DNA from 4 places in the Streptomyces sp. NPDC048434 genome. Region 3 is predicted to be linked to each of the others. Evidence: riboswitches for the same ligand, from Rfam matches in the RefSeq annotation. Region 3 holds a riboswitch; each other region holds the start of a gene.
The links. A riboswitch is a leader RNA that binds a small molecule or an ion and turns the genes downstream of it on or off. The one in region 3 is predicted to bind cyclic di-AMP.
Positions count from the first base shown of each region.

Region 1: it holds a riboswitch for cyclic di-AMP, as region 3 does, so the genes downstream of both, ACGFWI_RS30895 (M23 family metallopeptidase) here and ACGFWI_RS25360 (transglycosylase family protein) in region 3, are expected to answer to the same signal.
Region 2: it holds a riboswitch for cyclic di-AMP, as region 3 does, so the genes downstream of both, ACGFWI_RS36620 (C40 family peptidase) here and ACGFWI_RS25360 (transglycosylase family protein) in region 3, are expected to answer to the same signal.
Region 4: it holds a riboswitch for cyclic di-AMP, as region 3 does, so the genes downstream of both, ACGFWI_RS31030 (M23 family metallopeptidase) here and ACGFWI_RS25360 (transglycosylase family protein) in region 3, are expected to answer to the same signal.

Region 1 is NZ_JBICXQ010000030.1:121,126-129,161, forward strand. Features, by position in the region: gene ACGFWI_RS30890 (M16 family metallopeptidase) at 1-968, shown strand, start outside; cyclic di-AMP (ydaO/yuaA leader) riboswitch at 1,180-1,335, shown strand; gene ACGFWI_RS30895 (M23 family metallopeptidase) at 1,348-2,127, shown strand; gene ACGFWI_RS30900 (GntR family transcriptional regulator) at 2,390-3,079, shown strand; gene ACGFWI_RS30905 (HPr family phosphocarrier protein) at 3,441-3,722, opposite strand; gene ACGFWI_RS30910 (GNAT family N-acetyltransferase) at 3,945-6,965, shown strand; gene ACGFWI_RS30915 (DUF5998 family protein) at 7,004-7,597, shown strand; gene ACGFWI_RS30920 (alkaline phosphatase family protein) at 7,597-8,036, shown strand, end outside.
Region 2 is NZ_JBICXQ010000046.1:32,928-37,604, forward strand. Features, by position in the region: gene ACGFWI_RS36610 (ATP-dependent Clp protease proteolytic subunit) at 1-510, shown strand, start outside; gene ACGFWI_RS36615 (hypothetical protein) at 516-824, shown strand; cyclic di-AMP (ydaO/yuaA leader) riboswitch at 1,103-1,302, shown strand; gene ACGFWI_RS36620 (C40 family peptidase) at 1,307-1,780, shown strand; gene ACGFWI_RS36625 (LysE family translocator) at 2,005-2,670, opposite strand; gene ACGFWI_RS36630 (LysR family transcriptional regulator) at 2,742-3,659, shown strand; partial or broken gene ACGFWI_RS36635 (8-amino-7-oxononanoate synthase) at 3,749-4,677, opposite strand, start outside.
Region 3 is NZ_JBICXQ010000022.1:135,013-143,048, reverse strand. Features, by position in the region: gene ACGFWI_RS25375 (LysR family transcriptional regulator) at 129-1,004, shown strand; gene ACGFWI_RS25370 (cytochrome P450) at 1,074-2,381, shown strand; gene ACGFWI_RS25365 (transglycosylase family protein) at 2,635-3,630, shown strand; cyclic di-AMP (ydaO/yuaA leader) riboswitch at 3,841-4,053, shown strand; gene ACGFWI_RS25360 (transglycosylase family protein) at 4,061-4,732, shown strand; gene eno (phosphopyruvate hydratase) at 5,069-6,355, shown strand; gene ACGFWI_RS25350 (septum formation initiator family protein) at 6,514-6,966, shown strand; gene ACGFWI_RS25345 (DUF501 domain-containing protein) at 7,063-7,641, shown strand; gene ACGFWI_RS25340 (exopolyphosphatase) at 7,638-8,036, shown strand, end outside.
Region 4 is NZ_JBICXQ010000031.1:24,248-32,283, reverse strand. Features, by position in the region: gene ACGFWI_RS31040 (PP2C family protein-serine/threonine phosphatase) at 147-1,289, shown strand; gene ACGFWI_RS31035 (DUF2332 family protein) at 1,347-2,516, opposite strand; cyclic di-AMP (ydaO/yuaA leader) riboswitch at 2,800-2,955, shown strand; gene ACGFWI_RS31030 (M23 family metallopeptidase) at 2,967-4,085, shown strand; gene ACGFWI_RS31025 (aldo/keto reductase) at 4,156-5,112, shown strand; gene ACGFWI_RS31020 (hypothetical protein) at 5,251-5,556, opposite strand; gene ACGFWI_RS31015 (helix-turn-helix domain-containing protein) at 5,726-6,976, shown strand; gene ACGFWI_RS31010 (hypothetical protein) at 7,429-7,758, shown strand; gene ACGFWI_RS31005 (YDG/SRA domain-containing protein) at 7,905-8,036, shown strand, end outside.

The DNA of each region.
Region 1 (8,036 bases), on a different contig from region 3:
GCAACCGTCTCGACGAGATCCCGCACGAGCTCGCCAACCCGGCCCGGCGTGCCGCGATGGCGCTGTCCAAGGAACTGTTCCCGGCCACGTCCCGTATGTCGCGGCCGCGCCAGGGCACCGAGGAGACCGTCGTACGCATCGACGCCCCGGCCGTCCGTGCCTTCTACGACGCCCACATGCGGCCCGCCACGGCCACCGCCGTCATCGTCGGTGACTTCACCGGGGTCGACCTGGCCGCCGCGCTCGCCGAGACCCTCGGTGTTTGGAGCGGCTCGACGGCCGAGCCGCTGAAGGCCTCCCCGATCGTCGCCGACGACACCGGCCGCGTGGTGATCGTGGACCGCCCCGGTGCCGTCCAGACGCAGCTGCTCATCGGCCGTATCGGTGCCGACCGGCACGACCGGGTGTGGCCCGCGCAGGTCCTCGGCACGTACTGCCTGGGCGGCACCCTCACCTCCCGACTGGACCGCGTACTGCGGGAGGAGAAGGGCTACACCTACGGGGTGCGCGCCTTCGGCCAGGTGCTTCGCTCCACCGCTCCCACGTCCCCCGAGGGGGCCACGGGCGCCGCGCTGCTCGCCATCAGCGGCTCGGTGGACACCGCCTCCACCGTCCCGGCGCTCGACGACCTGTGGAAGGTGCTGCGCACCCTCGCGGCAGAGGGGCTGACGGACGACGAGCGGGATGTCGCCGTACAGAACCTCGTCGGGGTCGCGCCGCTGAAGTACGAGACCGCGGCAGCCGTCGCGGGCACTCTCGCCGATCAGGTGGAGCAGCACCTTCCGGACGATTTCCAGGCGCAGTTGTACGCCCGCCTCGCGGAGACCGGCACGGTCGAGGCGACCGCGGCGGCGGTCAACGCCTTCCCCATGGACCGGCTGGTGACGGTCCTGGTGGGCGATGCGGCACAGATCGCCGAGCCCATCAAGGCGCTGGGCATCGGTGAGGTGACGGTCGTCAGTGGCTAGTCCCGTCATGTGACGGAAGGTCACATATCGACAAAGCGGCTCCCGTGGCGATCGCCCGCCACGGGAGCCGCTGTATGTCCGGTTTATCTCGACCGGCGCCCCGGTTCTTGTGGCATCCCGCACAAAAAAGCAGTTCTGTTTGCCGATTGAAAGTTGCCCCGTTTAGCGTCGGTCCGGCTGTTCGTCACAAGTCCGCCACAACCGTGGCACCGGACAGTCATCGCCGAGTCCCCGTACGGCGCGAGCCAGGGGAGCCGGGGACCCAGTGTCCCTTGGGGTGAATCGGACTCCCCTCCGGAGGAGCCCGTAGGAGACCTTCCTGCTCCGAACCCGTCAGCTAACCCGGTAGGCGAGAAGGAAGGAAAGGACAAGCCAGTACATGGCGTTCATCCGTGCCACCGGGAAGCACCGTCGTGCGAGCCGCCCCGTTCGTACGACCCGCAACATCGCCGGCATAGCCACCCTCGCGGCGGGCGGCGTTGTCGCCTCCGTGGCCTCGCCGGCGCTGGCGGCCACGGACGAAGCCCGCACCCACGACACCGGTCTGCAGCAGGCCGTCGTGCTGGGTGACGAGCTCGCCGGCCGTGTCGCGGCCCAGGCCGACGCGCAGCAGGCCGAAGCGGAGGCCGCGGCGGCGAAGGCGAAGGCCGAGGCCGTGGCCAAGAAGCAGGCCGAAGAGGCCAAGCGGCGCGTCGAGGCCGCTCGCAAGGCCAAGGAGCGCGCCGCCCGCGAGGCGGAGCGCAAGCGCCTCAACACCTTTGTCGCCCCCGTGGCCAACTCCTACGTCTCCACCGCGTACAAGGCCTCCAGTGGACTGTGGTCCTCGGGCAGCCACACCGGCATCGACTTCCATGCCGCCTCCGGCACCACCGTCCACGCCGTCGGCAGTGGCACCGTCGTCGAGGCGGGCTGGGGCGGCTCGTACGGCAACAACATCGTGATCAAGATGAACGACGGTACGTACACCCAATACGGTCACCTGTCGTCGCTCGGTGTCTCGGTCGGCCGGCACGTCACCTCGGGCCAGCAGATCGGCCTCTCCGGCGCCACCGGTAACGCCACCGGCCCGCACCTGCACTTCGAGGCCCGTACCGGCGCCGACTACGGCTCGGACATCGACCCGGTCGCGTACCTGCGCTCGCACGGCGTCAACGTCTGATCTCCCGTCTCGCCCGGCCGCGCGCCTCGCGGTGCCCGCGTCGGCCCGAGCGTCCGCCCGAAGCCCCGGCCCCACGGCCGGGGCTTCGGCGTATCCGGGAGTGGGACGAGTGCACCGGATACGCCGTGTGGCCCGCGACTTCTGGCCAAAAAATATCCATGAATAACCGGAGTCCGTCGGAAAAGCCGTTGCGGTCGAATAGAGTCACGGAAAAGTCGCCGACCGGCGGCGTTTCCAGGGGATTACGGCGGAGGCACGGAAGATGCGAGGCCATATTTCCGCGCATGCGGTGTGCACAGCGATTCGCGACGACATTGTCTCCGGTGCGCTGGCGCCGGGGAGCCGGCTGATCGAAGAGATCCTGGCGGCCCGGTACGGCGTCTCCAGAGTGCCGGTCCGTGAAGCGCTGCGCACGCTGCAGTCCGAAGGGTTCGTCACCACCCGCCACCATGCGGGCGCCTGCGTCGCCCAGCCCACCGAGCAGGAGTCCGCCGATCTCCTCGACGTCCGCGCCCTGTTGGAGCCGCTGGGTGCCGCCCGCGCGGCCGCCCGTCGCAGCCCGGCCCACCTCAAGGTGCTCCGCGGTCTGGTACGGCTCGGCCGCGAGCGGGCCCGTCACGGCAACCCCGCGGATCTGCGCCAACTGGACGGCTGGTTCCACGAGACGCTGGCCCAAGCGGCCGGCAGCCCCAGTCTGACGGCGTTGCTGACCCAGCTGCGGCGCAAGATCGAGTGGATGTACGCCGTGGAACTGCCCGCCCGCGCCGGGGAGTCCTGGGATGAACACGGCGCGGTGCTGGACGCGGTGGCCCGGGGGGATGCGGAGCGGGCCCGCGCCCTGATGGCGGCTCATGTCGAGCGCTCACTCCCGGTGTACCGGCTCCGGCACCCCGCCAAGACGGAGGTGAGGGATCCGAAACCGCCCGTCAACACGGCGCGCGCCCGTCCTTAACAATCGCCCCGTATACAAAGAAGTGCCAAATGGACTTCGGTGGCGCGCGGTGGCGTTCTCTTTTCGGCCCGTCCGCAGTTTTATTGTGCTGCCTCCATTGCCGCATTCGGGGCAATGAATAGCGCACGCTTTTTCTTGCGTCCCGACGATATCGGGCCATCCGGAAATTCAACGCGTTCAATGCATCCGTGCGGTGATTCGCGTACGGCCCATACCGTAAGCGCGCACCCCGATATCCCGGGCACTGCGGACGGAATCCGGCACAGCGGACGGAACTCGGCACAGCGAAACGGCCCCGCCGCGGCAACCGGTCACCGGTCGCCGCGGCGGGGCCGCCGCATGCAGCAGAGTCCTGGCGGGCTCAGACGGTCTCGGGGAGCTCCTCGAGACCCTCGGCGACGAGCTTGGCCAGGCGGTCGAGCGCGACCTCGGCACCTTCGGCGTCGGAGGCCAGCACGATCTCCTCGCCGCCCTGGGCGCCCAGGCCCAGGACCGCGAGCATGGAGGCCGCGTTGACGGGGTTGCCATCAGCCTTGGCGATCGTCATCGGGACGCCGGAGGCGGTGGCCGCACGGACGAAGATCGACGCGGGGCGGGCGTGCAGGCCCTCGGCCCAACCGACATTGACGCGGCGCTCAGCCATGGTGTTGCCCTTCAAAGTCGTGACTGTTGTCTAGACCAGTCTCTCACGCTGCCGACAGTGCTCCGCAGCCCTTTGTCCTGGCCTTTTGCGGCCATTGGTCCCCCCAGGGGAGGTCCGGCAGACCGACCGGACCGTACGTCCATACGGCGTCCCCAGCCTGCCCCGCACCCCGAGCGTACGCGCGCCGAGCCGGTTGTCGGTGGCCGGTCGTACGCTGTCCGCATGCAGAAGCCGCCGGACCACGCATACCCGACCCACTGGGAAGCCGACGTGGTGCTGCGCGACGGAGGCACGGCGCGGATCCGCCCCATCGCCCCGGACGACGCCGAGCGGCTGGTCTCCTTCTACGAACAGGTCTCCGACGAGTCGAAGTACTACCGATTCTTCGCGCCCTACCCGCGCCTGTCCGACCGCGATGTGCACCGTTTCACCCACCACGACTACGTCGACCGGGTCGGGCTCGCGGCCATCGTCGGCGGCGAGTTCATCGCCACCGTCCGCTACGACCGGATCAACGACCAGGGGTTGCCCGCCAAGGACCCCGAGGACGACCAGGCCGAGGTCGCCTTCCTCGTCCAGGACGCCCACCAGGGCCGCGGTGTGGCCTCCGCCCTCCTGGAGCACATCGCTGCCGTCGCCCGCGAACGCGGCATTCGCCGGTTCGCCGCCGAGGTGCTCCCCGCGAACTCCAAGATGATCAAAGTGTTCACGGACGCCGGCTACACCCAGAAGCGCACCTTCGAAGACGGTGTGGTCCGCCTGGAGTTCGATCTGGAGCCGACCGAGCAGTCCATGGCCGTGATGCGCGGCCGCGAGCAGCGCGCCGAGGCCCGCTCCGTACAACGGCTGCTCGCCCCGGGCTCGGTCGCCGTCATCGGTGCCGGCCGGGCCCCCGGCGGCGTCGGCCGTACCGCCCTGCGCAGCCTCCTGGAATCCGGCTTCACGGGCCGTGTGCACGCCGTCAACCACGCCTTCCCCGAGGACATGCAGCGGCTGCTTCCCGAAGACGTGCCGGCCGTCCGCGCCCTGCAGGAGATCCCCGACCCGGTGGACCTCGCCGTCATCGCCGTCCCAGCGGACAGCGTCCCCGACGTGGTCCGCGACTGCGGCGAACACGGCGTCCAGGGCGTGCTGATCCTGTCCTCCGGTTACGCCGAGGCGGGCTTGGAGGGGCGGGAGCGGCAGCGCGCCCTGCTCGGGCAGGCCCGCTCGTACGGCATGCGGCTCATCGGGCCCAACGCCTTCGGCCTCATCAATACCGCCCCCGACGTCCGGCTGAACGCCTCCCTCGCCCCCCAGATGCCCGGCGCCGGCCACATCGGTCTGTTCACCCAGTCCGGTGCCATCGGTATCGCCCTGCTCAGTGGACTGCATGCGCGCGGTCCCGGCGACGGCGGTATCGCCGGAATCTCCGCCTTTGTCTCGGCCGGCAATCGCGCCGACGTCTCCGGCAACGACCTGCTCCAGTATTGGTACGACGACCCGGACACCGACGTCGTGATCCTCTATCTGGAGTCCATCGGCAACCCGCGCAAGTTCGCCCGGCTCGCCCGCCGCACCGCCGCCGTCAAACCGGTCGTGGTCGCCAAGGGTGCCCGGCACAACGGCACCGCACCGCCCGGCCACGCCGTGCCCACGGTCCGTGTCCCGGACAGCACCGTCGCCGCCCTGATGCGCCAGGCCGGCGTGATCCGCGTCGATACGGTCACGGAGCTGATCGACGCCGGTCTGCTGCTGGCCTCCCAGCCACTGCCGGCCGGCCCGCGCATCGCCATCCTCGGCAACTCCGAGTCGCTGGCGCTGCTCGCGTACGACGCCTGCCTGACCGAACGGCTGCGTCCGCAGAGCCCCCGGGTACTGCCCTCCGCCGCGACACCGGACGACTTCCGGGCCGCGCTCGCCGAGGCACTGTCCGGTGACGGCTGCGATGCCGTGGTCGTCACGGCCATCCCCTGGGTGGGGGAGGGGGCCGCCGTCTCCCCGGCCGACAGCGAGGGCGCCGCACTCGCCGCCGCGCTGCGCACCGCGGCCGAGGCGCATCCGGAGAAGCCGGTGACGGTCGTCCACCTCGCCATGGACGATCTGGCCGAGACACTCGCCGCACCGGCACCGGCACCGGCACCGGCGCAGTCGCCCGAGCCCGAGCCCGCAGCCCCCGACCCCGTTCGCGTCGAGTCGACCGGCCCCGCGGACCCGGTCCCCGCGCCCGCCGCCCGCCCCGCGGAGCCCCCGCTGCCCGCCCACAACCCGTCGAACCGCGCACGCCCCCTGATCCCCCCGGGCCCGCCGCCCAACCTCGCCGCACGGCAGCCGGCCCCGTCCCGTGACGCCGCCACCGCGCACCGGCCCCGCCCCTCCCCCCTCCGCATCCCCGCCTACCCGGCCGCCGAGCGCGCCGTGCGCTCCCTCGCCGAGGCCGTCCGCTACGCCGCATGGCGCCGGGAGGCCGCCGAGCCAGGCCGGGTGCCCGAGTACGACGACATCCAGGAGGCGGCGGCCGGCGCCGACATCGAGCGCCTGCTCAACCGGCTCACCCCCGACGCCCCCACGGGCCGTTCCGTCCCGGTGCCTCCCCAGGACGCCGAGGCCCTGCTCGCCCGCTACGGCATCCACACCCGGCCCGTCCTCCCGGCCCCCGACCCGGACACCGCCGTCCGCGCCGCCGCCCGCCTCGGCTATCCGGTGGCCCTCAAAACCACCGCGCCCCATCTACGCCATCGCGCCGATCTCGGCGGAGTACGTCTGGACATCGCGGGCGAGTCCGAACTCCGCCGTACATACGCCGAATTGACCGACTTCCTCGGCTCCCCGGAAGAGCTGCGTCCGGTCGTCCAGTCGATGGTGCCGCGTGGCGTCGACACAGTCATCCGTGCCGCCATCGACCCGGCCGCCGGTGCCGTTCTCTCCTTCGGCCTGGCCGGGGCGCCCTCCCAACTGCTCGGCGATATCGCCCACCGCCTTATCCCCGCCACCGACCGCGAGGTCGCCGAGCAGATCCGCTCGATCCGCGCCGCCCCGTTGCTGTTCGGCTGGCGCGGCTCCCAGCCCGTCGACACCGCGGCGCTGGCCGAGGTGCTCCTGCGCGTCTCCCGGCTCGTCGACGACCACCCCGAGGTCGTCGGCGTCGACCTCGAACCGGTCGTCGTCGCCGCCCACGGCCTCTCCGTACTGGGGGCGACCGTGCGCCTGGCCCGGGCCCCTGCCACCACTGACCTCGGCCCCCGCCGGCTGCCCGTCTACTGAGGCTCTCGTGGCCCGGTACGCCCCGTAAGATGGACCCCATGGCTAAGACCGGTACGACGACCCAGGGGCTGCGCGCGGCGATCGAGCGCAGCGGCTATTACCCGACGCTCGTGGCCGAGGCGGTGCAGGCCGCGGTCGGCGGGGAGCCCGTGGTGTCGTACCTCGTCCATCAGGAGACGACCTTCGATGCCAACGAGGTCCGCCGCCATGTCACGGTCCTGGTCCTGACCGGCACCCGCTTCATCGTCAGCCACACCGACGAGCAGGCCGCCGACGCCACCTCCCCGTCGCCGTACGCCACCACCTCCACCGAGTCCGTCAAGCTGGGCCGGATCTCCTCCGTGGTACTCAGCCGGGTGGTCGCCAACCCCGAGTCGTACACACCTGGCCAGCTGCCCCGCGAGGTCGTGCTCACCATCGGCTGGGGCGCGGTCGCCCGCCTGGACCTGGAGCCCGCCGCCTGCGGTGACCCCAACTGCGAGGCGGACCACGGCTACACGGGCTCCTCCACCGCCGACGACCTCTCGCTGCGGGTCAGTGAAGCCGGTGACGGACCGGACTCGGTGCGCGAGACGCTCACCTTCGCCCAGGCGCTCTCCGAGGCCACCGCGGCCACCCCCTCCCCCCGCTGATGGTCCACATCGCCCCCGCCTGGCCGGAACCCGAACCGCTCGACCCGCTCGGCGCCCCGGTGCCGCAGTACGGCACCGGTTCCCTCGCCGATCTGCTGCCCACCATCGCCACGGGGCTCGGGGTGACCGACCTCGCCACCACGATGGAGCTGGCCCCCGCCGACCGGGCCTGTGTCTTCCTGATCGACGGCCTCGGCTGGGAGCTGCTGCGCGCCCACCCGGAGGAGGCGCCGTTTCTCACCTCACTCCTGGGCACGTCGTTCAACGGCAGCGGCCGCCCCCTCACCGCAGGGTTCCCGTCCACCACCGCCACCTCCCTCGCCTCGGTCGGCACCGGCCTGCCACCGGGCGCCCATGGCCTGCCCGGATACACCTGCGAGGACCCGGCCACCGGCAGCCTGATGAACCAGCTGCGCTGGTATCCGTGGACCGACCCGTA
Region 2 (4,677 bases), on a different contig from region 3:
GACGACACCTCCGCCAACGACGTGATGGCGCAGTTCATCCACCTCGAACACGCCGCACCCGAGCAGGACATCTCGCTCTACATCAACTCCCCCGGCGGCTCCTTCACCGCGATGACCGCCATTTACGACACGATGCACTTCGTGTCGTGCGACGTGGAGACCGTCTGCCTGGGGCAGGCCGCCTCCTCCGCCGCGGTGCTGCTGGCCGCCGGCGCGCCCGGAAAGCGGCTGGCGCTGCCCGGGGCCCGGATCCTGATCCATCAGCCGTCGTTCAGCGAGCCCGTTCAGGGGCAGGCCAGCGACCTGCAGATCCAGGCGAAGGAGATGCTGCGCACCCGCGACCTGCTGGAGGAGATGCTGGCGCGGCACACCGGACAGCCCCGTGAGCGGATCGCCACCGATATCGAGCGCGACAAGATCTTCGACGCCCGCGCCGCCCAGGAGTACGGCCTGATCGACGGGATCACCCGCAACCGCAAGCAGTCGGCGCTCCAGCCCGTGGCGCGGTGAAGCCGATGCTGCCGCCCGAACCGCCGCCGCTGCCCGCGCTGACCCGCGCCGAGGGCGAACTCATCGACAGCTATCTGGAGGTGATCGACCTGCTCGGCCGGATCAACCCGACCCGCTGCGAAGGCACCTACACCGGGCTGCGCGCCGCCCAGGCGCTGGTCGGCAAGGCCACCCGGCTACGGGACGCCCTGACGCTCATGCACAGCCGGGGCGAGAGCGAACTGCACCGCGCGACGCTGACCCGGGCACTGCGGGTGCTGGACGGCGAGCGGCGGGCCGGGCTCGCGACGGTGCCGCCACCCGAGGAGCTCTGACCCGACACACGCACCGAGGCTGCGCATACGGCGTAGCGTCCGCGCCCGATGTGAGGAGGCGACGAATTGCGCGGAATAGACCCAATTCCTGGGACTTCGGATGTTTCGCCCCTGGTCCGAGGGGTGCAACACCCCGCGCCGTGGCACCTGAGGGAACAAAACTAACCATTCGGGTCAATTGTGACCCATCTCACATACGGCATTTTCAGCTCGGAATTCGGGTCCCAGGTGCGTGACGATCCCTTCGACGACAAGACCCCGCCACAGCGACGGGGCGGTCCGGACGGGCGCCTAATCCCGCCGCCGTGCCGGACGTCCGGTCGACGATGTGGACCGGCGGGAGCGGAGGACCCGAGCAGGACGGGGTCCCGGCCTTCACGGCCGAGGGCTCCTTGGGGTGAAGCCGTACAGACGGCCGGGCATCTTCGCCTGCCCGAACCCGACAGGTCTTCCTTCGCAGGCGGCTGACGAAGGGTTTGCGCATGACCGTGCGCATGCATACGCCGAATCTGCTGGCACGCGCCGGCACCGTCACCGCTCTGACGCTGGTCACGCTCGGCGGGACCAGCGTCGCGCCGGGAGCGGCCGGGAATGCCGAAGCCGCGTCCGTATCCGTCCACGCGCTGCGGGTCGCGGCTTCCAAGAGCGGAGCCCCCTACCAGTACGGCGCCCAGGGGCCGCACGCCTTCGACTGTTCGGGGCTGATGCTGTACTCGTTCAAGCGCGCCGGCCGGGCCCTGCCACGCACCGCCGCCGCGCAGTACAGCCGCACCCGGCATGTCGCGGCCACCTCGCGCCGCCGCGGCGATCTGGTCTTCTTCCATTCGCGCAGCGGCATTTACCACGTCGGTATCTACGCGGGCCGGGGCCGGATGTGGCACGCCCCCAAGGCCGGGAGCGTGGTGCGGCTGGAACGGATCTGGAGCCGTTCGGTCTGGTACGGGCGCGTGGGCTGACCTGCGACGTCATCTCACGCTCGGTCAATTGCCGGTGAGTTTGGACCATTTGGCCGGGTGACTTCGCAACGGAGCAGCCGGCTCACGTCCGTCCGCGGGAGCTTCCCGCCCGCGGACGGACCGGTCACGGTGCTGCCCCGGCCCGCACCGCGCGACGCGGGGGCGGTGTCCTTCACGTGCCGTGCCGTGGTGTCCGCGGCATGGCGCCCGTGGCGTGCCCCGCCTCAGGCCAGCGCCACCTCGACGAGCAGGATGCCTCCCAGGGCCGTCAGGAGCGCTCCGGTGGTGGCTTCCAGGGCGCGGGCCACCGAGGGGCGGCGCAACCAGACGCCCAGCCGGTCGACGAGCAGCGCGACGGCGGGGAACCACACCAGTGCCATGGCGACGACCATCGTCGCGAGCAGCAGCGTACGGGGCAGCGCGGGCTGTCCTGCCGGGACGAACTGCGGCAGCAGGCTGAGGAAAAGGACGGGGGCTTTGGGGTTGAGCGCATTGGTCAAAAAGCCCTGGCGCAGACTCTGCACAGTGCCCAGGAGAGCGGCGGGCCGGCCGTCGGCCGGTGCGCCGGCAGCGGGGCCGGCCGTGCGGTCCGTGGCGCCCGGCGGGCGGCGGAGGGCCGCGGTCAGGGCGCGGGTACCGAGGTACAAGAGGTAGACGCCGCCGAGGAGTTGGACGGCACCGAAGAGTGCGGGCACGGCGACCAGCACCGCCGCGAGCCCGGCCACCGCCAGGGCGGTGTGCACCAGCAGCCCGCCCGCGACTCCGACGGCGGTCGCCACCCCCGCCCTGCGCGAGTCGAGCGCATTGCGCACCACGACCGCGAAGTCCGCGCCCGGCATGGCGACCATGCCGGCGGCGACTCCGGTGAAGGCGATCAGCTGTCCGTCCATAGGAGCAGTTTGGCTGGTCAGAGCCTTTAATGGGTATTGGCAATGTTCTTGGAGAGCCTAAAGAGGTTCTTATGTACGACCCCACACGACTGGCCGCCCTGGTAGCGGTGGCGGAGGCCGGTTCGATCACCCGGGCCGCCGCCCGGCTGGGCTACACCGCTCCCGCGCTCTCCCAGCAGCTCGCCAAACTGGAGCGGGAGACCGGGGCGGCCCTGCTGGTGCGCCACCATCGCGGGGCTCGGCTGACGGCGGCCGGTGAGCTGCTGCTCGTACGGGCCCGGCGGGTTCTCGACGAGCTGGACCAGGCACGGCACGAGCTGTCCCGGCTGGCAGGGCTGTCCGGCGGCCGGCTGCGGGTCGGCACGTTCATGACCGCCGGTACGCATCTGCTGCCGCCCGCACTCAGCGCGTTCCGGCGGGCTCACCCCGATGTCGAGCTGAGCGTGACGGAGTACGTACCGCCGCAGGCGGCCGCGGCGGTGGCGCTGGGCGAGGTCGATCTGGCGCTGACGCACGAGTATGTGCCCGGCGAGGCGATGCCGGCGCCGGAGGGGGTGCGGCTGGAGCCGCTGCTGACCGAGGAACTGGTGCTGGTCACGGCGCCCGGTCATGCCCTGTCGGCGGGCGCCGGACGACTGCCGCTTGCCGAGCTGGCCGGCCAGCCGCTCGTCAGCATGGCGCCGGCCAACCCCAACCGACGCGAGGTGGAGGCCGCGCTGGCGGCCGCCGGGGCGAGTGAGGCGGTGCGCTGTGAGTCGCCGAGCTATGCGGTGGTGTGTGCGCTGGTGAGCGCGGGGCTCGGGGTGGCGGTGGTCCCGGAGATGGTGGCGGAGGGGTCGATGACACCGCTGGGGGTCCGCCGGCTGGATCCGCCGGAGCTGCACCGCAGGATCTCGGTGGCCTACCGCCCCGGCGGCGGCACCCCGGCCGCGGACACCCTGCGGGCCCTGTTGCGCGGGGCCTTCACCCGCCACTCGCCCGCGCCGTGACGGCGGACGGCCACGGCGGACGACAACTGGGCGGACGGCGGCCCGCCACCGGGGCCGCCGCCGTACCGGGGTGCGGACGGTCGTCGGGTTCAGACCGCCGGTGCGGTGGCCACGATCGTGCCGACCGCCGTGTCGAGCTGGGCGTCCGTCAGGTCCGCGCGGGCGGTGAGCCGCAGCCGGGAGATCCCGTCGGGCACGGACGGCGGCCGGAAGCAGCCGACCGCGAGTCCGGCCCCGCGGCAGTCGGCGGCCCAGCGGAGCGCGGCTTCGGGCGAGGGGGCACGGACGGAGACCACCGCCGCGTCCGGGCGTACCGCCGCCAGGCCCGCCGCGGTGAGCCGGTCGTGCAGCCCCCGTGCGACCGCAACGGCGCGGGCGGCGCGGTGCGGTTCGCGGCGCAGCAGCCGTAGCGCGGCGAGGGCGCCGCCGACCGCCGCCGGGGCGAGACCGGTGTCGAAGATGAACGACCGGGCGGTGTTGACCAGATGCTCGATGACCCGGGCCGGGCCGAGCACCACACCGCCCTGGGAGCCGAGCGACTTGGAGAGCGTCACGGTGGTCACCATGTCACCGTCACCGGCGAGTCCGGCCGCCCACAGGGCGCCACGGCCCCCCTCGCCCAGCACTCCCAGGCCGTGTGCGTCGTCGACGAGAAGTCCGGCGCCCCGTGCCCGGCAGACCTCGGCCAGCGCGGAGAGCGGCGCGGCGTCCCCGTCGACCGAGAACACCGAGTCGGTCACGGCGAGCGCCTGGCCGTCGTGGCCGGTCAGCGCGGCGCGTACGGCCTCCGGATCGGCGTGCGGGGTCACTTCGGTGCGGGCCCGGGAGAGCCGGCAGCCGTCGATGAGGGAGGCGTGGTTGCCGGCGTCGGAGACGATCAGGGTGCCGGGGGCGGTGAGCGAGGTGACCGCGGCGAGATTTGCGGCATAGCCGGAGGAGAGCACCAAAGCGGCCTCGAAGCCGCAGAATGCGGCGAGTTCCGCCTCCAGCCGGGCGTGCAGCTCGGTGCTGCCGGTGA
Region 3 (8,036 bases):
ACCGCCCACGGCCACCGTGGCGGCGGGCGTCCCCCCCCAGCCTGGGCCGGTCCGATCGATGAGTCCAACACATCATTGTCATCGCATCCATCGCGAATTATGATCAATGCTGGCTAGGATCGGTGGGCATGGAGCTCCAGCAGATGCGCTATGTGGTCGCGGTCGCCGAGACCGGTGGGTTCACCCGGGCCGCCGAGCGCTGTCATGTGGTGCAGTCCGCGCTCAGCCATCAGATCGCCCGGCTGGAGAAGGAGCTCGGTGCCCGGCTCTTCGACCGGACCAGCCGCAGTGTCCGGCTGACCGTCGCCGGTGAGGCCTTCGTTCCGGTCGCCCGGCAGGCGCTGGAGGCGGCCGAGCGGGCCCGCGCCGAGGTGGCGGCGGCGACCGGCGTGGTGCGCGGCCGGCTCGCGGTCGGCGCGATCTCCACCGTCGCGGCCGTGGACCTGGCCCGTGAGCTGGGCGCCTTCCGGACGCGCTGCCCCCAGGTGCGGATCAGTCTGCAGACCGAGATGAGCGACCAGCTCATCGAGCAGGTGCGGCAGGGCGTACTGGATGTCGCGTTCGTCGGGCTGGCGCCCGGCGCCCGTACCGTCGGCGTACGGGAGAAGGAGCTGGCGCGCGGTGAGCTGGTCGCCGTGGTGCCGCCGGGGCATCCGCTGGCGGGGCGGGAGTGGACCACACTGTCGCGGGTGGCGCGGGAGACGTTTGTCGACTTCACGGCGGGGTCCGCGGCCCGCCGGCAGCGCGATGAGGCGTTCCGCGCGGCGGGGCTGACCTCGCAGGTGGCGTTCGAGGTGACCACCGTCGAGTTCCTGGCGAAGCTGGTGCGGACGGGCCTGGGCGTCGGAATGGTGCCGGAGGCCATCGCCTCCGAGCTGGCCGGGCTGCACATCGTGCGGGTGCGACCGGCGCCCGAGCGCACCGAGCGGGTGGTGTGGAGTGGTCTCGGCCCGTCGCCGGCGGCCGTGGCGTTCCTGACGGGGCTGGGGGTGGATCCGGCGTAACGCAGGCGCCCGCCGGGCCCCGCCGGTGCGCGGGCGCGCCCGGGTGCGCCCACCGGTTACGGTCGGAAGGTGCACGACAACCCCCACGCCACCTCCGCCGACGCCCCCGCGGGCTGCCCCGCCGCCGCGCCCGCCCCCGCGCTGTTCACCTGGGAGTTCGCCGCCGACCCTTACCCCGCGTACGCCTGGCTGCGGGAACATGCGCCGGTGCACCGGACGGAGCTGCCCAGCGGCGTCGAGGCCTGGCTGGTGACCCGCTACACCGAGGCACGGCAGGCGCTCGCCGACGGCCGGCTGTCCAAGAACCCGGTGCACCACAGCGAGGCCGCGCACGGCAAGGGCAAGGTCGGCATCCCCGGTGAGCGCAGCGCGAACCTGATGACGCATCTGCTCAACATCGACCCCCCGGACCACACCCGGCTGCGCCGGCTGGTCTCGAAGGCCTTCACCCCGCGCCGGGTCGCCGCCTTCGCCCCGCGCGTCCAGGAGCTGACCGACCACCTCATCGACGGCTTCGCGGAGCGCGGCGAGGCCGATCTGATCCATGAGTTCGCCTTCCCGCTGCCCATCTACGCGATCTGCGATCTGCTGGGGGTGCCGCGCGAGGACCAGGACGACTTCCGTGACTGGGCGGGCATGATGATCCGGCACGGCGGGGGGCCGCGCGGCGGTGTCGCCCGGTCCGTGAAGAAGATGCGCGGCTATCTCGCCGAGCTGATCCACCGCAAGCGCGAGTCCCTGGGCGACACCGCGGAGGCGGACGAGGACCTGATCTCCGGTCTGATCCGGGCCTCGGACCACGGCGAGCACCTCACCGAGAACGAGGCCGCCGCGATGGCCTTCATCCTGCTCTTCGCCGGTTTCGAGACCACCGTCAACCTCATCGGCAACGGCATCTATGCGCTGCTGCGCCACCCCGCCCAGCGCGAGCTGCTGCAGAAATCGATGGCGGCGGGCGACACCGAGCTGCTCACCACCGGCCTCGAGGAACTGCTCCGTTACGACGGCCCCGTGGAGCTGGCGACCTGGCGGTTCGCGACGCAGGAGCTGACGCTGGGCGGGCAGCGGATCGCGAAGGGCGACCCGGTCCTGGTGGTGCTGGCCGCCGCCGACCGCGACCCGGCACGCTTCGGCGAGCCGGATGTCCTCGATCTGACCCGTCGTGACAACCAGCACCTGGGATACGGGCACGGCATCCACTACTGCCTGGGTGCGCCGCTCGCCCGGCTCGAAGGACAGACCGCTCTGGCGACACTGCTGACCCGGCTCCCGGACATCCGACTTGCCGCGGAACCGGACGATTTGCGCTGGCGCGGCGGGCTCATCATGCGCGGACTGCGGTCGCTGCCCGTGGAGTTCCCGCCCGAACGGCCCTGACCAGCAACAAGGTCAAAAGTGACAGAGAGTCAGCCGTGTGACCTTTACGTGATCTGCACTACACCGACTTGTGACTACCCGTGACCCCGGCTACCTTTCGACCGACGATCGACGGGCTTCACTCGATCGGCCGAAGCGGTGATGTGGGGGACCGGTGTAACGGTGTGCCTCGTGCGCGTCGGCCGGCCGGGTAACCGTCGAGCAGCTCGAAGAGCTCGTCGTACAACTCAACCGCCGCGCGAAAGGCATCCGCATGCGTTCCGGGAACGGCCGACACCGGCGCCCCCGTCAAGCACCGGCCATCTTTGTCACGGCGGGCGTGACCGGCGCCGGTATTGCCCTGCCACTGCTCGGCGCGAGCGGTGCTCACGCCGCCGACACCGCCACCTGGGACAAGGTCGCCCAGTGTGAGAGCGGCGGCGTCTGGAGCGCGGCTTCGGGCAACGGCTACTACGGCGGGCTGCAGCTCACCCAGGAGATGTGGGACGACTACGGCGGCGCGGCCTACGCCTCGCGCCCCGACCTCGCCAGCCGCTCCCAGCAGATCGCGGTGGCCGAATCGATCCTCGACCACCGCGGCCCGGAGAACTGGTCGAGCTGCGCGGTGAGCGCCGGTCTGACCAAGGACGGGCGCGCGCCGGAGGTCGACCCGGGCAGCACCGCCACCCCCTCGCCCGCCCCGTCGGACGCCGACGGCTCCTCGGACCCCTGGGACCCGTCCGATGCGTCCGGCACGCACGACGGCTCGGACTCCGCCGGCACGCACGACGAGCCCGGCGACGAGCAGTCCGATCCGGCGCCCTCACCCGATGCCCCGGACTCCGCCGGCTCCGGCGACGCGTCCACCGACCCGGAGCCGTCCGACTCGGCGACGCCGGGCAAGGGGGACGACGACCCGTCGCAGTCCGCCGACCCGTCCGACGACGGCAGCCGCACGGACACGACCGGCACGCCGCAGGAGAAGCCCGCGAAGGGCAAGCACCGCGGTGATTCGGGCGACGAGGGTGACGACGACGGCGGCAGGTCCTCCGGCCGGCATGCCTCACGCGGCGACGAGGCGCGCACCGGCCCGGCGGGCGACGGCGACTACACCGTGCGCCCGGGTGACACGCTGTCAGCCATCGCCTCGGCCCACCGGCTGCCCGGCGGCTGGCCCGCGCTCTACGACCACAACGAGGGCGTCGTCGGCTCCGACGCGGACCTGATCAAGCCGGGCCAACTGCTTGATCTCGGGCACACGGCGGGGTAATTCGCCGCCCTTCGCCCGCTTTTGGGAAAGTGAGACAAGGCTCTCGTTGACCGTGGTGAACCCCGGTTCGTCCCGCTCGGCAAACCGGGGTTCACCTGCGGGTATGTGACCCACCCGTGATCAAAAACGGCCAACTTGGTTCAGATGGTGGGGTTTGAACCCCAAGGGGATTACTGCTTAACGTCAGGACCGCTCGCCCAAAGCGGGCCCTTCGATCACACGCCGAATCCTGCCGGTGATCGGAGGCAGTTGACGCGCAAGCGCCGAAGGCAGGAGCGGGGGACCCAAGGTAAGTGCCGGCCCCACCCGTGAAAGCGGGTCAACCGGCTTGGGGTGAAGCCACGTGCGCCACGCGCACGAGGCCGGGCGATTCTCACAGCCCGAACCCGACAGCTCACCTCGTAGGCGTCGGTGAGGAAACGAACGAACCATGCTGATCATCAAGGGCAAGCACCGTCGTCCGTCCAAGGCCGTCCGCGTCGCCACCCTCGCCGGCATCGCCGGCGCTGCCGTGGCCGTCCCGCTGATGGGCGCCACCTCCGCCTCCGCCGCCTCCGTCGGCACCTGGGACAAGGTCGCCCAGTGCGAGTCCGGCGGCAACTGGTCGATCAACACCGGTAACGGCTACTACGGTGGCCTGCAGTTCTCCAACTCCAGCTGGGCCGCCGCCGGCGGCACCCAGTACGCGGCGCGCGCCGACCTGGCCAGCAAGTCCCAGCAGATCGCCGCCGCCGAGAAGCTCCTCGCCATCCAGGGCCCGGGCGCCTGGTCCTGCGCCGGTGCCGGCAACCTGACCGCCGGTGGCCCCGCCGCCGACGTCGACACCTCGGGCTCCGCGCAGACCAAGTCCGCGCCCCAGAAGGACGAGGGCTCCGCCAAGACCGAGGCCAAGAAGGCCCCGGCCGCTCCCGAGCAGCACGCCTCGCGCTCCACCGAGCGCAAGTCCATGGGCCACGGCAACTACACCGTCAAGGCGGGCGACACCCTCGCCAAGATCGCCAAGGCGCACGGTGCCGACTGGAAGTCCGTCTACAAGGCCAACAAGTCGGTCATCGGCGGCAACCCGAACCTGATCTTCCCGGGCCAGAAGCTCAACGTCTGAGTCCACCCCTCAGCGGGAATCCGGCGGGCTCGAGCGGCGGGCCCCCTTCCTCGGTGAGACCGCCCCGCCCGGCGCGCCCTTCCCCCCAGCGCGCCGCGGCGGGGCTTCTCGTTGCCCGGCCGCGCCCGGGTCGCACCCATAGCGGCCGCACACGGTAACCGGTTCCGTTCCGCGTTTCTCCCGTTCGGCGAACAATGCGCCCAAACATCCCGTGAACTGGGCTTTTGGGGAGCTTTCCGGGTCTTTCCATCCCACAGAGCGGGCCAAGGGCAAGCGGACGTGCCCGGGGCCGTTAGGCTCGTGCTGCAGACTCCAGACACCCACGAAGGAGACAACGTGCCGTCCATCGACGTCGTCGTAGCCCGCGAAATTCTCGACTCGCGAGGTAATCCCACGGTCGAGGTCGAGGTCGGCCTCGACGACGGCAGCACGGGCCGTGCCGCCGTGCCGTCCGGCGCCTCGACCGGCGCCTTCGAGGCCATCGAGCTTCGCGACGGCGACCCGAACCGCTACCTCGGCAAGGGTGTGGAGAAGGCCGTCCTGGCCGTCATCGAGCAGATCGGCCCGGAGCTCGTCGGCTACGACGCGACCGAGCAGCGGCTGATCGACCAGGCCATGTTCGACCTGGACGCCACCGACAACAAGGGCTCGCTCGGCGCCAACGCCATCCTCGGCGTCTCCCTCGCCGTCGCGCACGCCGCCTCCGAGGCCAGCGACCTCCCGCTGTTCCGCTACCTCGGTGGCCCGAACGCGCACGTCCTGCCCGTGCCGATGATGAACATCCTGAACGGCGGCTCGCACGCCGACTCCAATGTGGACATCCAGGAGTTCATGATCGCCCCGATCGGTGCGGAGTCCTTCTCCGAGGGGCTGCGCTGGGGCGCCGAGGTCTACCACACCCTCAAGAAGGTCCTGAAGGAGCGCGGTCTGTCCACGGGCCTCGGTGACGAGGGCGGCTTCGCCCCGAACCTGGGCTCCAACCGCGAGGCCCTCGACCTCATCCTCGAGGCCGTCAAGCAGGCCGGTTACGCCCCCGGCCAGGACATCGCGCTCGCGCTGGACGTCGCCGCCTCCGAGTTCTACAAGGACGGCAAGTACCAGTTCGAGGGCAAGGACCGCTCGGCCGCCGAGATGACCGAGTACTACGAGGAGCTGGTGGCGGCCTACCCGCTGGTCTCCATCGAGGACCCGCTGTACGAGGACGACTGGGCCGGCTGGAAGGTCATCACCGACAAGCTCGGCGCCAAGGTCCAGCTCGTCGGCGACGACCTGTTCGTCACCAACCCCGAGCGCCTCGCCCGCGGCATCGAGGAGGGCTCCGCCAACGCGCTGCTGGTGAAGGTCAACCAGATCGGCTCGCTGACCGAGACCCTGGACGCCGTCGAGCTGGCCCAGCGCAACGGCTTCAAGTGCATGATGTCGCACCGCTCCGGTGAGACCGAGGACGTCACCATCGCCGACCTCGCCGTCGCCACCAACTGCGGTCAGATCAAGACCGGTGCCCCGGCCCGCTCCGAGCGCGTCGCCAAGTACAACCAGCTGCTGCGCATCGAGGAGATCCTCGACGACGCCGCGGTCTACGCCGGCCGCTCCGCCTTCCCGCGGTTCCGTCACGGCAGCTGACCGCAGGACGGCCCGCTGCCGGGCCGATCAGCGCAGCAGGGGCTAATCGGGCGAGACAACCGCCCAGCACCCCGTACGTCCCCGGCGACGGTCCCGTACCGTTGCCGGGGACGTACCTGCTTCAGCAGTCAGGCGTCAGCCAGTGAAGGGGAGACGACGTGCCCGCGGACCGGTTCTCGACCGCGACCCGACTCAAGGCGCTCGGCGAGCAGGCCGCCGCCCGCGTCTACCGAGCCCGCCCGCCCCGCCGCAACCGCCTCACCGGCCGCGCCGCCCTGCTGGCGCTGGTGATGTGCTCTCTGGTCGTCGCCCTCGCGTATCCGATAAGGCAGTACATCTCCCAGCGTTCGGACATCGCCGACCAGCGCCGCAAGGCCCAGGACGCCGGCGCCGCCCTGGACCGGCTGCGCGAGCAGAAGGCCCGCTGGCAGGACCCGGACTACGTACGCCAGCAGGCCCGCCGGCATCTGCACTACGTCATGCCGGGCGAGACCGGATACATCGTCCAGGACGGCTCCGGCACCGGCTCCGCACCGAAGGGGCCGCAAGCGGCGCAGCGCCCCTGGTACGAGAATCTGTGGGACACCGTCGACGCGGCCGACAAGCGGTAGCCGCGCCCTGCCCGTACCACCGCCGAGCCGCAGCCCGTACTGTCGGCGACGGCCCGCCCCGCCGCCACCTCACCACTCACCTCACCGAAAGCGCACATGGACACCCCCCCGCCCCAGACCGAGCCCACCGAGCCCACCGACGCGGACATCGCCGCCTTCCGGGAACAGCTCGGCCGCCCGCCGCGCGGCCTGCGCGCCATCGCGCACCGCTGCCCCTGCGGGCAGCCGGATGTCGTCGAGACGGCGCCGCGCCTGGAGGACGGCACGCCCTTCCCCACGCTCTACTACCTCACCTGCCCGCGCGCGGCCTCCGCGATCGGCACGCTGGAGGCCAACGGCGTGATGAAGGAGATGACCGAGCGGCTGGCGAGCGACCCGGAGCTGGCCGCCGCCTACCGGGCGGCCCATGAGGACTACCTCCGGCGGCGGGACGCCATCGAGGTGCTGCAGGGTTTCCCGAGCGCCGGCGGCATGCCGGACCGGGTCAAGTGCCTGCACGTCCTCGTCGGCCATTCGCTGGCGGCCGGGCCGGGCGTCAATCCGCTCGGCGACGAGGCCCTGGCGATGCTGCCGGAGTGGTGGAAGAAGGGGCCGTGTGTGACCCCCTGTCAGGACACCTCCGACGGCCCGGACACCTACCGGGCCCAGGACGCCCCCGAAGGAGACGCCACGTGAAGCGGGTCGCCGCCATCGACTGCGGTACGAACTCCATCCGGCTGCTGGTCGCGGACGCCGACCCGGCGACGGGCGAGCTGAAGGACCTCGACCGCCGGATGCAGATCGTCCGGCTGGGCCAGGGGGTGGACCGCACCGGGCGGCTGGCGCCCGAGGCGCTGGAGCGCACCTTCTCGGCCTGCCGCGAGTACGCCGCGGTGATCAAGGGACTGGGCGCCGAGCAGGTCCGCTTCGTGGCGACCTCCGCCTCCCGGGACGCGGAGAACCGCGAGGACTTCGTCCGCGGCGTGGTCGGCATCCTGGGCGTGGAGCCCGAGGTGATCACCGGCGACCAGGAGGCGGAGTTCTCCTTCAACGGCGCCACCAAGGAGCTCACCGGCCGCGCGGATCTGGAG
Region 4 (8,036 bases), on a different contig from region 3:
CGGGCTTGTGACGCCTCCGGCCGCGTGACCCATCCGGACCCCGACGATTCGCCGCCCGGCGCCGTAGCGGAAACGCTGGGGAGGCCGACGCGGCCGCCACCACGGTGCTCGTACGGACGGGCAGGAGTGGGAAGAGGCCGGTGCGGATGCTCCAGGACGAAGCGCCCTCCAGGGACGACGGGGAGCGGCAGGTGGGCCGCGGCCGGCCGGCCCGCTCCGGCCGCCGCCTGGTGCGCCGGCTCCCCGCCCTCCTGCTCGTCGGCGGCCTCGCCTTCGGCATCGGGACGTCGGCCGGCTACACCGCCGCCCCTTTCTTCTGCGCCGCCCCGCTGATCGCCGCGTCGCTCTCCTCCCTGCGCACCACCGCCCTCACGGCCCTGGCCGCCGTGCTCGGCGAGATCTGGGTCGTCACCTATCGCGGTGTCGTCGAGGACACCTACGAGTCGGTGGCGGAGATCGCCATGGTCTTCGTGGTCGCCCTGCTGGCCCTCGGCATCAACCGGTTCGTCCGGGTGAGCGATGCCCACCTGGCATCCGTACGGGACATCTCGGAGGCCGCCCAGCGCGCCGTACTGCCCACGCCGCCCGAACGGCTCGCCGGCCTCGCCGTCGCCGCCCGCTACGTGGGTGCGCTGGCGGATGCCCGGATCGGCGGCGACCTCTATGCGGTGCAGGACACCCCGCACGGCGTACGGCTGATCGTCGGCGACGTTCGCGGAAAGGGGCTGGAGGCGGTGGAGGCCGCAGTGATCGTCATCGGTGCCTTCCGCGAGGCGGCGGAGCAGGAGACGACGCTGGAGGCGGTGGCGGGCCGGCTGGAGCGGGCGCTGCAACGGGAGGGCGGACGACGCGCGGGGCTCGACGAGTTCGAGGGGTTCACCACTGCCGTCCTCGCCGAAATCCCCGCCAACGGGCAGTCCGTTCTGCGGGTACTCAACCGCGGCCACCCGTCCCCGCTGCTGCTCACCCCGGACGGCGGGCTGCGCGAGCTGGTGCCCGCGGTGCCGGCGCTGCCCCTGGGCATGAGCGAGGTGGCGAGCTGGCCGGACCGGTCGGACGAGACGTTCTTCCCGGCCGGCGCGCTGCTGCTGTTCTTCACCGACGGGGTGACCGAGGCCAGGGACCTGCTGGGCCGCTTCTACCACCCGTCGGGCAGACTGCGCGGCCGTCGTTTCGCGGGCCCGGACGCCCTCCTGGACGCCCTCGTCGAGGATGTCGCACGGCACACCGGCGGCGCACCGGCCGACGATATGGCGCTGTTGGCGGTGCAGCGGCCGATGGGGGCGTAGGGGAGGGACGCGCAGGGCGTCGGGGGACGGGGAGCCCGGGACCGTACGGGCGTCCGCTCAGTCCCCTGCCACGCCTCCCGCGGCGCCTTCCGTCCCCGGCAGCCGGTGCAGGCTCTCCCCGTGCGGACCGGTGAGTGCGACCGGGCGCTCGTCCAGGGCGAGGGTCAGCATCAGCGCATCGTCCGGGTGCGGTGAGCGATGCGCCGGCGCGGTGATCCAGGGCAGGACGGAGTGGTGCTCGTGGGAGAGCCAGTGGCCGCCGCCGGGCCGTCCGCGCAGCAGCGACCGTACGAGACGCGCGAACTCCTCGCGGCGGACGGGCGGGAGGCCGCTCAGCACGGCGCTGTGGAAGATGACCAGCGTCGCCCCGGGCGGCGCCTCGGCGGCGAGCGCGGGCAGCTCGTCGAGCAGATCGCCGCGCACCATCCGCGACCGCGGTGCCGGCCGCACCGCCTCGACGGCCGCGGACAGCTGGGCCGCCCGCTCCTCGTCGCCCGGCCATACGAGCGCCTGCAGCCAGCGCAGATCGTCCGGTTCGGCAACCGGGTCGAGCGGATCGGGGCCGATACCGGCCCGCCAGACGATCCGGGGCATCGGGCCGGGCAGCTCGTCGCCCGTCCATCCCGTACGGCACCTCAACACGAGGGGGCTCTCCGGTGCTCCTGCCTCGGCCCGGAGGGTGTCGCCCCGGAGGGCGTCTCCCGGGAGGGCACCCCTGTCCGCGCCCGCCGCCTCGTCGTCCTCGTACCGGTAGCGATAGCGGTCGGGATGCAGACACAGCCCCGCCGACGTGCCGACTTCCAGCAGCGCCAGCGGCTGCGGCAGGCGGGCGAGCAGCGGCAGCAGCGTCGCGCAGTGGGCCGGCTCATCGGTCCGGGGCGAGCGCTGCATGATCACCGCGCGCACCTCGTCCCAGTGCCGGATCGTCCACTCGCGCCAGCGGCCATACGCCATTTCACCGCGCGGCCCCAGCTCGGCGTGCGGGCCGTCGAGATAGCGGACGGCGGCGAGCAGAAGGTCCGGCTGCTGTTTGCCGCCGGCCGGCAGCGACCCCGACAGCAGATCGCAGAGCTCCTGGTCCTGGCTGATCCACGCGCTCAGCTCCTCGTGCGCCGCGGACCGCCCCCGTGCCCGACGCCAGGAGAATTCCCCGTACCGCTCCGCCACCTCCCAGGCGCCGGCGGCAGCGCTCTCGACGTTCCCGGTGTTCCCGACGTTGACGGCCATGATCCGACGTTACTGCTCTCACGTTCCGTAACCGAGGGGCACCCCTCCGCATAACAACTGGCACACAATCCACGCGAGATCGTTTAGGTGTGGGCGGCCAACTCGCCCGTTTTGTGGCCGTGGTGGCCGAAAAAGTCCACGCCAAAGCTGTTGTGGGGCCGTGATGAATTCCCGGGAAGGCTTGGAATCCGGCTGCGATCTCTATTACTGTCCGATAACGCAGCGCGGTCGTCCCAGCCGTCGCAAGAGGCGGCACCGCGCGCCGACGCCGAATCCCGCACGCGCTTTTCACGCACCTCCAGCACCTCGAACTGCACCAAGGGAACCGGGGAACCACTTCCTTGGGGTGAATCGGACGCCCTCCGCCAGGGGGCGCCCGTAGGAGACCTTCCTGCTCCGAACCCGTCAGCTAACCCGGTAGGCGAGAAGGAAGGAAAGGAGAGCGCCCCCGTGGCGTCCAACAGGCCTGCCCCCGAGGGTCCGTCCGCCTACGACCTCGATGACCGAGGTGCCTTCCCGGGCCCCGGTGATGCGGACACCATCAACGACGGACCGTGGGAGGAATGGAATCCCACCGAGGATTCCGTCCGCTCCGTCCGCGGCAAGCACCGGGTGGCCAAGCAGCGCGGCGGACTCGCCCGCGGCGGCACGGTCCTGGGAGTCGGCGTCATCGCGGCCGTCGGTGCCGGCGGAATGGCGTCGGCCGAGGGCCGCCCCGCGGTGCCGATCTCGATGCCCGACGTCGGCGGGATGGCCGACGAGCTCGCCGGCAAACTGCCGGACGCCAAGTCGCTCCCCGGCATCGGTGACCTCATATCCGACTCGGGCGCGGACTCCACCGCGGCCGAGGGCGCCGCCACGGGCGATGCGGCTGCGGCGGTCTCCGGGCCCCTCACCCGGGCCGCCGGGACGGACTCGGACACGGGCGCCGCCGAGGCGCTGCGCAGCCGCATCCTCCAGCAGGCCGACGCGCAGCAGGGCGCAGCCGATCAGGAGTCCCGCGAGGCCGCCGAACACTCCGCATTCCAGAAGGCCGAGAACGAAGCCGCCGCTCACCAGAAGTCGGCCGAAAAGGCCGCAGCAGCCAAGAAGGCGGCCGAGATGGAGGCCAAGCGCGAGGCCGAAGAAGCGGCCCGGCAAAAGGCGGAGGCCGCCCGCCTCGCCAAGCTGGCGAAGAACTTCATCGCCCCGGTCTCCTCGTTCACCCTCACCGCGGGCTTCGGCCAGGCCGGCGACCGCTGGGCCGCGGACCACACCGGACAGGACTTCGCCGCGCCGACCGGCACTCCCGTCAAGGCAGTGCACTCCGGCACCATCACCCAGGCCGGCTGGGCCGGCTCGTACGGCTACCGCATCGTCCTCACCCTCGACGACGGCACCGAACTCTGGTTCTGCCATCTGTCCTCGATGGTGAAGACCTCCGGCAAGGTCACCACGGGCGATGTCATCGGCCGGGTCGGCGCCACCGGCAATGTCACCGGCCCCCACCTCCACCTGGAGGTGCGCCCCGACGCCGGCGACCCGATCGACCCCATGCCGTGGCTGCGCGACCACGGCATCAACGTGTGAACTTCTGACGGGGTTGCTGTTGGGGGGAGTGGGAGGAATAACTCCCCGCCCCCCAACGCTGCAACCACGCATGACCGCCACACACACCCCCCGAAACCGCCGGCCCCTCGGCTCGCTCTCCGTCTCCTCGCTGTCCCTCGGCGGCAATGTCTTCGGCTGGACGGCCGACGAAGCCGAATCCTTCGCCGTGCTCGACGCCTACGTGGCGGGCGGTGGCAACTTCATCGACACCGCCGACGTCTACTCGGCCTGGGTCCCCGGTAACAAGGGCGGCGAATCCGAGACGGTCCTCGGCAACTGGCTGTCCTCCCGCGGCAATCGCTCCGATGTCGTCATCGCCACCAAGGTCGGTGCCCACCCGGACTACAAGGGCCTGTCCGCCGCCACCATCAAGTCCGCGGTCGACGAGTCCCTCACCCGCCTCCGCACCGACTACATCGACCTCTACTACACCCACTACGACGACGAATCGGTCGAGGTCGGGGAGTTCCTCACCACGCTCGACGACCTCGTGCGGGCCGGCAAGGTCCGCGAGATCGCCGCGTCCAACATCTCAGCGACGCGCCTGGAGGAGTCCCTGGCCTTCTCCGCCCGCGAGGGTCTGGCCCGCTACGTCGCCCTCCAGCCCCACTACAACCTGGTCTCCCGCGACACCTACGAGGGCGAGCTCGCCGACGTGGCCGCCCGCCACGGCGTCGCCGCGGTCCCGTACTACGCCCTCGCCTCGGGCTTCCTGACCGGCAAGTACCGTCCGGGCACCGCCACCGAAAGCGCCCGCTCCGGCGCCGCCGCCCGGCATCTGACCACCGACCGCGGCCTCCGCGTCCTCCAGGCCCTCGACACCGTCGCCACCGCCCACGAGGCCGAGGTGGCCACCGTCGCCCTCGCCTGGCTCGCCGCCCAGCCCACCGTCGCGGCCCCCCTCGCCAGTGCCCGGACGGTGGCCCAACTGCCGGCGCTGCTGGCGGTGGGGGACCTGACCCTGACGGAGGCGGAACTGACACTGCTGAGCGAGGCGTCGGCGTAACCGACACCTCAACAGGGTGGTGGGGTGGGGCGGTTGTGGTGGCGCGCCACCCCCACTTGCTGCCGTCACACCCGGGTGGCGCGGTCCGTCATGCCCGTGCCGTCACACCCGGTGGCGCGGTCCGTCATACCCGTGCCGTCACACCTGACGGCGGTCAACCACCACCCACGACGTCACGGCAACCCCTCCCGCCACCGCGCACACCGCAGGCCAGGCCCCGATCTTCTTGGCCAACGGATGCGACCCGGTAAACGCGGCCACGTACGCCCCACCCAGCACCGCCGCCGTCGCATTCCCCGCCTTCTGCTGCCATCCCCTGGCCGCCACCACTCCGCCCACGGCGAGCGCCACCCCACCAAGCGGCCGCTTCCTGGTCCAGCGGGCTACGGCGTAGCCGCCGACGAGCCCACCTGCGGCCACCACTGCCGTAGGAATCCCAGCCATCACTCACACCCTTCTACAAACAACGACACATCTCTTCTTTCGACCCTACGTCGCACCATCGGCGCCAGATTCGTGGGCCGCAGCGTCGTGGACTCGGTAAGCACAGCAACGAGTTGAGCCTGAACACGTACTCTGGCAGTGACGTTGCGTGTGCAGAGAGGGGCCGAAGGTGTCATCTGGCGCTACTCCGGAACTGTCTAACGAGCCGATTGCGTTCGGCCAGCGAATGCAGGTGCTCCGTCTTCGCCGCGGTATGAGCCGGACGGTGCTTGCCGGCCTGCTGGGCAAGTCCCCCAGCTGGGTAAAACAGGTTGAGGGGGGACGGCTCCAGATGCCCAAACTCCCCGTGGTCCTGCGGATTGCCGAGGCTCTCCGCGTGCCGAGTCTCTCCGATCTTGTTGGCGATCAAGCAACGGCCATCTCGCTCTTCGCCGGTCCCGGCCATGCCCGCCTCCCGCAGGTGCGGGATGCCATCAATGAGTATCCGCTGACGACGTTGCGCCAGGCCCCGTCCGCCGCGCATCTGAAGAGCCGCATCGCCCATGCGTGGCAAGCGCGACACTCCGCCCCTCATCACCGCGACGTGATCGGCGAACTGCTCCCACACCTCATTCGCGATGCTCAAGCTTTCTTGGCTCAAGCGGAGTCGGGAACGGAACGGAGGGCTGCACAGTCCGTGGTGTCCGAGGTCTATAGCCTCAGCCAGTTCTTCCTCGCGTACCAATCTGACTCTTCGCTGCTGTGGCGGGTAGTGGAGCGCGGGTTGGTTTCCGCTCAAGAATCCGAAGATCCACACACCATCGGTGTCGCAGCGTGGCTTGCCTCGCAGGCGCATCGCGACAGTGGCCCCGCGCATTACGATGCCGCCGACGCCGTGAACCTTGCGACTCTCCGCTACCTCGAACGTTTCCTCTCGGAGGCGGACAATGACGTACTTGCCATCGCTGGGGCACTGAACTTCGAAGCCGGATATACCGCTGCCCGGCGAGGAGATGCCGGAACAGCCTGGCGTTACTGGGATGCCGCGCGATCCATGGCAGGGCGACTTCCCGCGAACTATTTTCACCCCGTGACCTCGTTCTCAAGAGCGATCATGGGAGCGCATGCGGTGACCGTAGCCGTGGAGCTGCACGCGGGCGGTGAGAGTGTCAGACAAGCCGCCGCTGCGGATGCGACGCTCATTCCGTCTCGCCCGCGGAGCGCTCGCCACCGCATTGAAGAGGCGCGTGGGTACCACCTCGACGGCCAGGCTGAGACTGCGCTGGCAGTTCTGCACAAGGCATACCAGGCCGCGCCCGAAACCATCCGCTACAACGGATATGCGCGGCGGATCGTCTTGGAAGAGACCGAGTCAAAGAGCCCGGGACAGCGCCGGCGAGCGAGCGAACTCGCAGTGAAAATCGGTGCGTTGGTGGCATAGGTACGGGGGGCACAAACTGTGCCCCTGACGCTCTCTGTGTGGCCCTACGGTCAGTTTGGACTGACTGACGAGGACCCCCGCGACCGCTCTACACGGTCCGGGGGCATGGCCAACCTGAGAGAGCAGGTCAACGTGGTGCACGGTATCGCCCGAATCTTCGAGCCTGTTTTGCGGACGCTGTTACCTACATCGAGCCGACATAGGCCAGTAGCCGACCCCACAGCTATCGCGGGCCGCACGGCTTCGCATGCCGTCACCGAGCCGCGGAGGCACACAGCTGACCTTGAGCTGCGCGGCGAGGACACCGCGCTGGTTCGGCCGTACGTGCTCGCCCATGTGCGAGAGGAGAAACAGCGACTCCGACTACAGCGGCGACGACTGGACGTGAACCTAGCTGCCCGTGGCTTGGACATCCGCCCCGAAACGATGTGTGGCGTGAAGGGGGCTGCCTGATGATTGCCCGTCAACCTCTGCGCCTGCTTCCCTGGCCGAACCCGGCAGGCCAACCGTGCTACCTGTCGACGGACGGGACGGGCTATTTGTCGCGCCTTGCGGACGAGATGGAGCAGATGCAGCTCGACATGGGCATCGATCTTCTCGATTTTGCGCGCGAACTCCTTGATGACAGCAAGGTCGCTTCCCATGAACTCCGGTTCCTTGCACACCGGTTGACGGAGTCGCTCCGTGATGCGCTACGCGTCGCTGAGAGCCGCGGCGACCGGATTCCCGTACAGGGCGACGATGAGCCAGGGGAGGCGGGGCGCCGAACCGGAGCTGAGTAGCGCGGGTCTGGCTTGTGTGACTGCTGAGCCTGTGGAGGCCTGAGTAGCTAGCCGATCCCTGCAGGCAGCCCTTCAGGGGGTGTGGTGCTGACCACACCCCCTGAAGGCGTGCGTCATGGGAGGCGACGGGTTGACAGGATTCGTCTATGGCGAAGGCGCGGTCATCCAACCCAATCCGTTTTGGCCCTCCTCAAGACGTAGAGGAGGGTCAGTGGTTCGCGGGACATGCGGAGTTGCATGCCGCCGGTGTGCATCGTGCGTATGGCCAGGGCATCTCT